DNA from 2 places in the Luteibacter sp. 329MFSha genome. Region 1 is predicted to be linked to the other one. Evidence: riboswitches for the same ligand, from Rfam matches in the RefSeq annotation. Region 1 holds a riboswitch; the other holds the start of a gene.

What was found. Region 1 has a riboswitch for cobalamin ahead of BMW54_RS17205 (ribonucleoside-diphosphate reductase subunit alpha). Riboswitches for the same ligand answer to the same signal wherever they lie in the genome.
Region 2: another riboswitch for cobalamin. It lies ahead of btuB (TonB-dependent vitamin B12 receptor); the one in region 1 lies ahead of BMW54_RS17205 (ribonucleoside-diphosphate reductase subunit alpha).

What each region holds. Positions count from the first base shown of each region.
Region 1 covers NZ_FOJE01000005.1:29,122-33,884, forward strand. The annotation lists gene BMW54_RS17195 (SDR family oxidoreductase) at 1-507, shown strand, start outside; gene BMW54_RS17200 (response regulator) at 561-2,495, opposite strand; cobalamin riboswitch at 2,658-2,870, shown strand; gene BMW54_RS17205 (ribonucleoside-diphosphate reductase subunit alpha) at 3,038-4,763, shown strand, end outside.
Region 2 covers NZ_FOJE01000002.1:10,313-15,075, reverse strand. The annotation lists gene btuB (TonB-dependent vitamin B12 receptor) at 1-1,830, opposite strand, end outside; cobalamin riboswitch at 1,944-2,181, opposite strand; partial or broken gene BMW54_RS11345 (acyltransferase) at 2,193-3,281, opposite strand; gene BMW54_RS11340 (REP-associated tyrosine transposase) at 3,658-4,101, shown strand; gene BMW54_RS11335 (SAM-dependent methyltransferase) at 4,694-4,763, shown strand, end outside.

The DNA.
Region 1 (4,763 bases):
GGCGGCCTCGACATCCTCGCGAACGTGGCAGGTCGCCAGCAGTTCGCGAAGTCGATCGACGAGCTCGACAGCGAGTCGTTCGAATCGACGTTCCGCACCAACGTCTTCGCGCTGTTCTGGCTCACGAAGGCCGCCATGCCGCACATGCCGCCCGGGGCCGCGATCGTGAACACCGCGTCGATCCAGGCCTATGAGCCGTCCGATATCCTGCTCGACTACGCGCAGACCAAGGCGTCCATCGTGGCGTTCACCAAGGCATTGGCGAAGCAGGCGGCCGAGAAAGGCATCCGCGTGAACGCGGTCGCCCCCGGTCCGGTGTGGACGCCGCTGCAGCCGAGTGGCGGTCAGCCGCAGGAGAAAGTCGTCGAATTCGGCAAGAACGTGCCGCTCAAGCGGCCCGGACAGCCGGTGGAGTGCGCGCCCGTCTACGTGCTGCTGGCGAGCCAGGAAGCCAGCTTCATCACGGGCGAGACGTATGGCGTGACCGGCGGGCACATGTTGCCCTGAGGAACAGCGGCTAAGCCGCGGTGGGAGCACGCTCCCACCGCGATGAGAATGCCTCAACGACGCGCGATGCGGTCGATCGCCTGCATGAGGTCCGCGACGCCGTACGGTTTCACGATGATCGCCGTGCGCTCGTCGCGGACGACGCCATTGGCGAGGTGATCGCCCGTGGCGTAGAGCACCGGAAGCGTCGGTTGGGATTCCCGAAGTCGCGCGGCGAGTTCCACGCCGCTGATACCGGGAAGGCCGACGTCGGCCAGCAGGACATCGATCGTCTCCGATGCATGCAGCCGGGTGGCCTCGGTGCCGTCGCCGGCCTCGAAGACGATGTGCCCGCGGCTCTCGAGCATTTCGCTGATCGACATGCGGATCAATGCGTCGTCCTCGACCACGAGCACGCGCAGCGGCGCTACGCGGTCCGATTCCGACGGAGCCACCGCCGCGATGGGATCCGCCGGGCGCTGCCGCGTGGCGAGCACGTGACGGACACGGCGCGCCAGCTGATCGCGCGTATAGGGCTTGCTCAGCAGCTCGACGCCCTCGTCGAGACGGCCGCCGTGGACGATCGCGTTTTCGGTATAGCCGGAAGTGAAGAGCACGGCGATGCCCGGCTGCCGCTCGACCGCCTTGCGCGCCAGCTCGGGGCTGCGCAGCGTGCCAGGCATGACGACGTCGGTGAACAGGAGATCGATCGCGATACCGCTTTCGATGATCGAGAGCGCGCTCTGCGCGTCGCGCGCCTTGAGCACGCGATAGCCGAGGTCGCCGAGCATGCCGACGACGGTCTCGCGCACGGCGTCGTCGTCTTCCACGACCAGCACGGTTTCGTCACCACCACGCACGCCTTCCTCCTCGACCGCGACGACGCGGTCCTCGCTCTGCGTCGAACGCGGCAGGTAGATCTTCACGGTGGTGCCGTGGCCGGGTTCGCTGTAGATCTTCACGTGACCGCCGGACTGCTTGACGAAGCCGTACACCATGGACAGGCCCAGGCCCGTGCCCCGTCCTTCGGGCTTGGTCGTGAAGAACGGTTCGAAGACCTGCTCGATGATCTCCGGGGGAATGCCGGTGCCCGTATCGGTGACCGCGATCATCACGTACTGGCCCGGACGCAGATCGCCATGGGCGTCCGCGTACGTCGCGTCCAGCAGCGCGTTGCCGGCCTCGATCGTGAGCTTGCCCTGCCCTTCCATCGCGTCGCGGGCATTGATCGCCAGGTTGAGCAGCGCGTTCTCCACGTTGCCCGGGTCGATGAGCGTGTTCCACAGGCCGCCCGCGACCACGGTTTCCACCTCGATGGCCTCGCCGAGCGCGCGCCGGAGCAGGTCGTCCATGTCGCGGACGAAGCGGCCGATGTTCACCACCTTGGGCGCGAGCGGCTGGCGGCGGCCGAAGGCGAGCAGCTGGGCGGCGAGCTTCGTGCCGCGCGTGACGCCGGCCATGGCGTTGGCGACGCGACGCTCGGCGCGCGCGTTGCCGGCGATGTCCGCCCCGAGCAGCTGGAGGTTGCCGCTGATGACCTGCAGCAGATTGTTGAAGTCGTGCGCGACGCCGCCGGTCAATTTGCCGATGGCGTCCATCTTCTGGGCCTGGCGGAGCTGGCCGTGGGTGATCCCCAGTGCCATGTCGCCGTCGCCCTGGGTCCAGCCACCATCGACCGCGCCCGCGGGCTGGAAGGTCCCGAGCACCACCGGCCCGAGGGTCTGATCGTTCCAGGCTTCGAAAGCGACCCGCCACGGGCCACCGGTCCCCGTCGCGATCTGGAAGCCGCGCGCGGTGTCTTCATCGGGCGCTGCCAGCGCCGCCTCGACGCGTTCGCGCCCCTCGGCGTTCCACATCGACAGGAAGCCCCCTTCGGGCATCCGGCCGGCGGCCCACGCGTTCGCGTACAGGATGTCCCCGGCGGGAGAAAGCGCCACGAATCCATAAGGAAGCGAATCGAGCGACCGGGAGATGAGGCTGTGGTCCTGCAGCGCGAGCGACGGGGGCATCGGGCCTCTATGGGTCCGCAAAAAGAAGTTCACAGTTTATCGTCGGACCCCGGTCAACTTTGTGTAGACGACCTTCACATCGTGCGAAGGGCGGCAGGGCGCGGCGTATCAGGGACATAGCAGGTGACCCCACATCTTGTGTTGACCCACCGCAGGTCCGCCTATATCGTGTGTCGCGTTGGTGTCCGGCGAGGCGCGACTGCCCGTCGGACTTAAAAGGGAATCCGGTGCGAATCCGGAACTGCCCCGCAGCGGTAAGTGGAAACGACCCCGTCATCAGCACTGGCCCTCCGGGGGCTGGGAAGCGACGGGCTAGGTCGGCCCGAAGGCCCTCGTCCACGAGTCCGAAGACCTGCCGACAGTCGGTGCCCAGCGCGGCGCCGATTCGTGGTGACGGCTTCCGCGGGGAGGCACGTCGCGGACCGGAGCGCCTTCGTGCGCGCTCCGTCGCGACCCTTTCCGCCCGGCCCGAACCGCGTCGAGACCCGTTCGAGGGAACGGGAGTCCGGACACGGCCCTGGGGCACGCCAATGACGATCACGATGGATTCCTCCGCGCGCGAGCGCACCGAGACGGCCGACGCCGCCGTCACCACTTCGACCACGGCCGCCAGCACGGCACCGGCCGCCGGCTACCGCAACGACGCGCCGCCGGCCTTCACCCTGACGCCCCCGCACAACCCGGGCCAGATGCGCGTGACCAAGCGCAACGGCGGCCAGGAAGCCGTGGACGTGAACAAGATCGTGCGCGCGGTGACGCGCAGCGCCGACGGACTGTTCGCGGTCGATCCCATGCGCGTGGCGCTGAAGACGATCGGCGGCCTCTACGACGGCGCGACCACCCAGGAGCTCGACCAGCTCTCGATCCGCACCGCGGCGGCGCTCACCGCCGAGGAGCCGGAGTACGGCCAGCTCGCCGCGCGCCTGCTCGCCGCCTTCGTCGACAAGGAAGTGTCGGGCCAGGACATCCACTCGTTCTCGCAGTCGATCTCGACCGGCTTCGAGCTGGGCATCCTCAACGAGCGCCTCCGCGATTTCGTGCAGGTGAACGCGCGCAAGCTCAACGACGCCGTCGATACCTCCGCCTCGCGCCGCTTCGAATACTTCGGCCTGCGCACGGTCTACGACCGCTACCTTCTGCGCCATCCGACGAAGCGGTTCGTCATCGAGACGCCGCAGTACTTCTTCATGCGCATCGCGTGCGCGCTCGGCGGGAACGACGTGGCCGAGACGCTCGAGCTGTACCGCATGCTCTCGTCGCTGGAATACCTCGCCAGCTCGCCGACGCTGTTCAACGCCGGCACCGCGCACGAGCAGCTCTCGTCGTGCTTCCTGCTCGATTCGCCGCAGGACGCGCTGGAGTCGATCTACGCCAAGTACGGCGACGTCGCGCAGCTGTCGAAGTTCGCCGGTGGCATCGGCCTCGCCTACTCGCGCATCCGTTCGCGCGGTTCCCTGATCAAGGGCACCAACGGTCATTCGAACGGCCTCGTGCCGTGGCTGAAGACGCTGGACGCTTCCGTCGCCGCGGTGAACCAGGGCGGCAAGCGCAAGGGCGCCGCCTGCGTGTACCTCGAATCGTGGCACGCGGACATCGAGGAATTCCTCGAGCTGCGCGAGAACACCGGTGACGACGCGCGCCGCACGCACAACCTGAACCTCGCCAACTGGGTGCCCGATCTCTTCATGCGCCGCGTGGAGACCGACGGCGACTGGTCGCTGTTCGATCCCAAGATCGTGCCGCACTTCGTCGACACGTGGGGTCCGGCGTTCGACGCCGCCTACGAGAAGGCGGAGGCCGACGGCCTCGCCGTCAAGTCGATCAAGGCACGCGAACTCTACGCCCGCATGCTGCGCTCGCTCGCGCAGACGGGTAACGGCTGGATGACGTTCAAGGACCGCTCGAACGCCACCAGCAACCAGACGGCGCTGGCGAAGAACGTCATCCACCTGTCGAACCTGTGCACCGAGATCCTCGAGGTGACCAACGAGAACGAGACCGCGGTGTGCAACCTCGGCTCCGTGAATCTCGCCCGCCATGTGGTCGACGGCGCGTTCGACTTCGACAAGCTCGCCGCGACCGTGCGCACCGCCGTGCGCCAGCTCAACCGCGTGATCGACCTGAACTTCTATCCGATCGCCACGGCGAAGACGGCGAACCTGAAGTGGCGCCCGGTCGGCCTCGGCGTGATGGGCCTGCAGGATGTCTTCTTCAAACTGCGCCTGCCGTTCGATTCGGACGAGGCACGCGCGCTGTCGACGCGCATCC
Region 2 (4,763 bases), on a different contig from region 1:
CTGGTTGAACCAGCGCGCGGTCTCGTAGTGCCGGTCGAACACGTTCTTCGCGGCCAGCTCGACCTTCCACGCGGCGTCGATCGCATAGGCCATGCGCAGGTCGGTCAACGCATAGCCGCCCAGGCGATGCAGGTTGGCCGTGTCGTCGTAGCGATAGCCGGAGCCGAACACGCTGGCGCCGATGCTGAGGGCGCCGAAGCTGCGATCGACGTCGATGTTCGCGGTACGGCGCGCGCGACGCGGCAAGAGGTTGCCGCGCGAGGCGTCGTCGCCGCGATCTTCCGGCTGCAGCCACGTGGCGTTGCCGGCGAGACGCCAGTCGCCGAGGGTGGTGTCGCCGGACAGCTCGACACCACGGATGCGCGACTTGTCGATGTTGTTGGCGCCGCCGAACGGGAACAGCGGGCCGGTCAGGCTCGAGTCGAACACGATGAGGTGATCGATGCGGTTCTGGAACGCGCTGAACGACCAGTTTCCCCAGCCCGGGGTGCCGCGCAGCCCGAGCTCCCAGTTCCGCGACGTTTCCGGCTGCAGGTCCGGATTGCCGTAGTCCGGGTAGTACAAGTCGTTGAACGTGGGTGCCTTGAACGCCGTGCCGTAGCTGCCGGTAACGCGCAGCGACTTCGTGAGCGCGTAGCCGTATTGCAGGCTGCCCGTCGTCTTTCCGCCGAACTGGCTGTTCTCGTCCCGGCGCAGGCTCGCCTGCAGCGAGTTGTCGCCGAACTCCTGCTGCCACTGCGCGAACAGGGCATGGTTGCGCCGGGCGTCCACGAAGTAATCCGTGCTGCCCACGACGCGGTCGCGCTGCCAGTCGAAGCCGAGGGTCGTGAGGCCGGCCGCGCCACCCACACGGCCGATGTCGGCCTGCAACGAGGCGAGGTCGCGGTGCGTGTTGAACGTGTCGGCATAGTCGCCATACAGGTAGTCGGTGGACAGGTCTTCGCTGCGACCGACATTGGCCGTCACGAGCACGTCCTTCGCGGGCTTGTACCTCACGCGACCGCCAAGCACCTGCGTCGCCGACTCCGCGAAGTTGCTGCTGGTGCCGTCGTAGTGGTTGCGACCCTCGGTGCGCGTCGCGGTCGCGTCGGCGTCCCACTGTTCGTCGAAGCGCCAGCCGCCCTTCAGCGACAGCGCGTTGTTGCGGTAGCCGTCGCGATCCGGTTCGTACGTGTAGCAACCCGCGCCGCGCGGACTGGGCTTGCCGCGGCACGCGTTGATGCCGTCGGTCTTTTCATGGCTCGCCTCCACCGAATACCAGCCCTGCGTGCCGCGGCCGGCGAAGCCCACCGCGCCACGCAGCGTGTCGTAGCTGCCGACGCCGACGGAGACATTCGGTGCGAAGGCGCCCTGCGGATGGCGGGTGAAGATCTGGATGACGCCACCGAGCGCGTCGGAGCCGTACAGGCTCGAATAGGGACCGCGCACGATCTCGATGCGCTCGATCTGGTCGACGGGAATGTCCTGGAACGCGGCGGTGCCGGAGGTCGCGGAGCCGATCTTCACGCCGTCGACGAGCACGAGCACGTGGTCCGATTCCGTGCCGCGGAGGAACACGGACGTCGACTTCCCGGGGCCGCCGTTGTTCGCGATGGAGATGCCCGGCGTGGCGCGGAGGAGGTCGGCGAGCGAACGCGGCTGCAGGCGTTCGATCTCCGCGCGATCGATCACGGTGGACGCGGCGAGCACCTGGTTCTGCGTCTGCTCGGTGCGGCTGGCCGTGACCACGACACCGTCGAGGTCGGAAGAGGCGTCGGCGGCGAACGCCGCGACGGGAACGACGAGACCCGACGCGATGGCGACCGCGAGGGTGGAAGAACGAAACGACACTGGGTGACTCCCTGCGAACCGCACCGACCCGTGCGGCATGAATGGCGAGGGACGGACGCAGGAAGACGCGGGACTGCCGGCCGACGGCCAGCCACCCACGACATGGCCCTCCGCCTGTCCGGTGAACCCATGGCCGGTCTCCGGGCTCGCGAGCGCAGGGATGGAACCCTGCCGGACGGCGCCTTCCCATGTCTCGCGGACACAGTGGCTTCGATGCCGACCTCGTTGCTCGCCTACCGTTGCGGGGGCAGCTCCGGAATGGCGCGAGGCCTTAAGGCCACGCGCGTCACCGGATTCCCGTTTCAATCCGTGGCGCTGACGCCATGGATCACCTTGGGAGGCGGCATTGTAGCGGAAGCGTGACGACGGCGGTCACGCCAGCGCAGCACAGGGCGTTCCACCGCGTAGTGCAGCGCCGCGCCGCCGGCGAGCGTCGCGACGGCATAGAGGACGAAACGCGCGAAGCGATGGCCTTCCAGATGGCCGTCCAGAACGGAGTCCACGAGCGTGAAGACGCCCTTGTGGCTCAGGTAGAGGCTATACGACGCCGCCGCGAGCCACGCCGTGCCAGGCACCCGCAGTCTCGCCAGCCAGGTGTCGCCACTGGCTGCCGCGACGAACAGCGCCATAGCGAGCGCCAGCAGCGGATAGCCCACGACGCAGGGCCAGAAGTCGGTCCGCGCACCATCGAAGAGGACGAGCGCCAGCGCCAGGAGTGTAACCGCGGCGAGCAGCACGGTGCCCTCCCGTGCGTGCAGAAAGGCCATGGTCGCCGGCCGATAGACGCGGCACGCCGCCAGCACCACGCCCGCGAGCAGGCCGTCGAGGCGCGACCAGGTCGGATAGTAGAGGTAGCGCAGGTACGCCAGGCCGACGTTCGCGCCGGTCGCGCGCAGCGGCGCGATCTCGTGCTGCCATAGCCATGCCCGCAGGCACATGCCGCCCACGATCACCACCGTGCACATGACGACGAAACGCGCAGGTGACGATCCGCGGCTGCCGAGGATGGCGAGAAAAGGGAACAGGAGGTAGAAGTGCTCCTCCACGCAAAGCGACCAGACATGCGAGAAGGCGTAGTTGTCGCCGTTGTCGAAGAGCAGGTTGAAGGTGAAGGTCGGGAACTGCCACAACGGCTGCATGCCCGGCGTCTCGCGCCAGGCGGGCCAGCATGCGTAAAGCGCGAGCACGACGACGAACGCCGGAAGAATACGCGTCGCCCGACGCATGTAGAACGCGGTGAGGTCGATCGTCCCCCGATCGCGCAGCGCCACGAACACCTGCGAGCCGATCAGGTAGCCGCTCAACGCGAAGAACAGGTCGACGCCCATCCATCCGGAACGCTCCAGGAACCCGAAACCATCGCCTAGTCCGCCGACCAGGTAGCTGTGGAACAGCATCACCCAGACGATGGCGATCGCGCGCAGCGTGTCGAGTCCCGGCGTGCGTGGCATGGCGTGTGATCCCCCTGGCGATCGGACCATGATCGCGGCGGCGACGGCGTATTCCCTGCTCCGGCTGTGGCATTTCGCAGGCACGCCCACCGACTCGGCCATCGCGGCAACCCGTTGGAGCGGACCCGGCCGCGATCGGCGTCGCGACCACCTCCACGGAAAGCAACCGCCCCGTTGGAGCGGACCTGGCCGCGATCGACGTCGCGATCACCTCCGCCGAAAAGCATCGCGCCCAGGTGCGCTCCAACCCGCCTTCGTTGGAGCGGACCTGGCCGCGATTGGGCGCTACGACCACCTGGACGACGCGGGCCGCGCCTTCAGCGAGCGACGGCAAGCCTCCGTTTAACTCCGTACACGCATTGGCACATCGTTCGATATGCCCCATCGATCCGGAACCGCGCGACTTCGCCTCGGCAGGGCCTCGCTACCTGGCCAGGTCTACCTGGTTACGACCGCCGTCAACCGGCGATATCCGCTATTCGCTTGCATCGCATCCGCACGGGCGGCGAGTCGCGTCTGTCATGACGCGGCGACGTGGGGCGACGCGGAGTGCCTCGCGTGGGTCCTGATGCCTGACCACTGGCATGGGCTCGTGCGACTCCAGGATCAGTCGCTTTCGACGCTGATGAGCCGGTTCAAGGCGTCGTCAGCGCGTGCCGTCGGACGGGGACCCATCTGGCAGCGCGGCTTCCATGAGAGAGCGCTTCGATCGGAGGACTCGGTGATCAAGGCGGCGAGATACATCGTAGGCAATCCACTGCGCGCGGGCCTGGTCTCGTCCGTGAACGACTATCCGTACTGGAACGCCGTGTGGCTGTGATCGCACCCCCATCCTGCGATCGCGCCCGGGTGCGCTCCAACCCGCCTCCGTTGGAGCGGACCTGGCCGCGATCGGCGTCGCGACCACCTTCCGCGAAAAGCATCGCGCCCAGGTGCGCTCCAACCCGCCTCCGTTGGAGCGGACCTGGCCGCGATCCGGCGTCGCGACCACCTCCCACGAAAAGCATCGCGCCCGGGTGCGCTCCAACGGGCCTTCGTTGGAGCGGACCTGGCCGCGATCCGGCGTCGCGACCACCTCCCACGAAAAGCATCGCGCCCGGGTGCGCTCCAACCCGCCTCCGTTGGAGCGGACCTGGCCGCGATTCGGCGTCGCGACCACCTCCACAAAAAGCATCGCGCCCGGGTGCGCTCCAACCCGCCTCCGTTGGAGCGGACCTGGCCGCGATCGGCGTCGCGACCACCTTCCAGAAAAGCATCGCGCCCAGGTGCGCTCCAACCCGCCTCCGTTGGAGCGGACCCGGCCGCGATCGGCGTCGCGACCACCTTCCAGGAAAGCATCGCGCCCAGGTGCGCTCCAACGGGCTTCCGCAACCGTGCGCTACCATTGCCCGGACGGGGCTCGGGGGTAACGAATGACGGAATCGCAGCGCGGCATGCTGGCCTGCGTCGGCCTTGGCATGACGCTGGGCTCGCATCTGACGC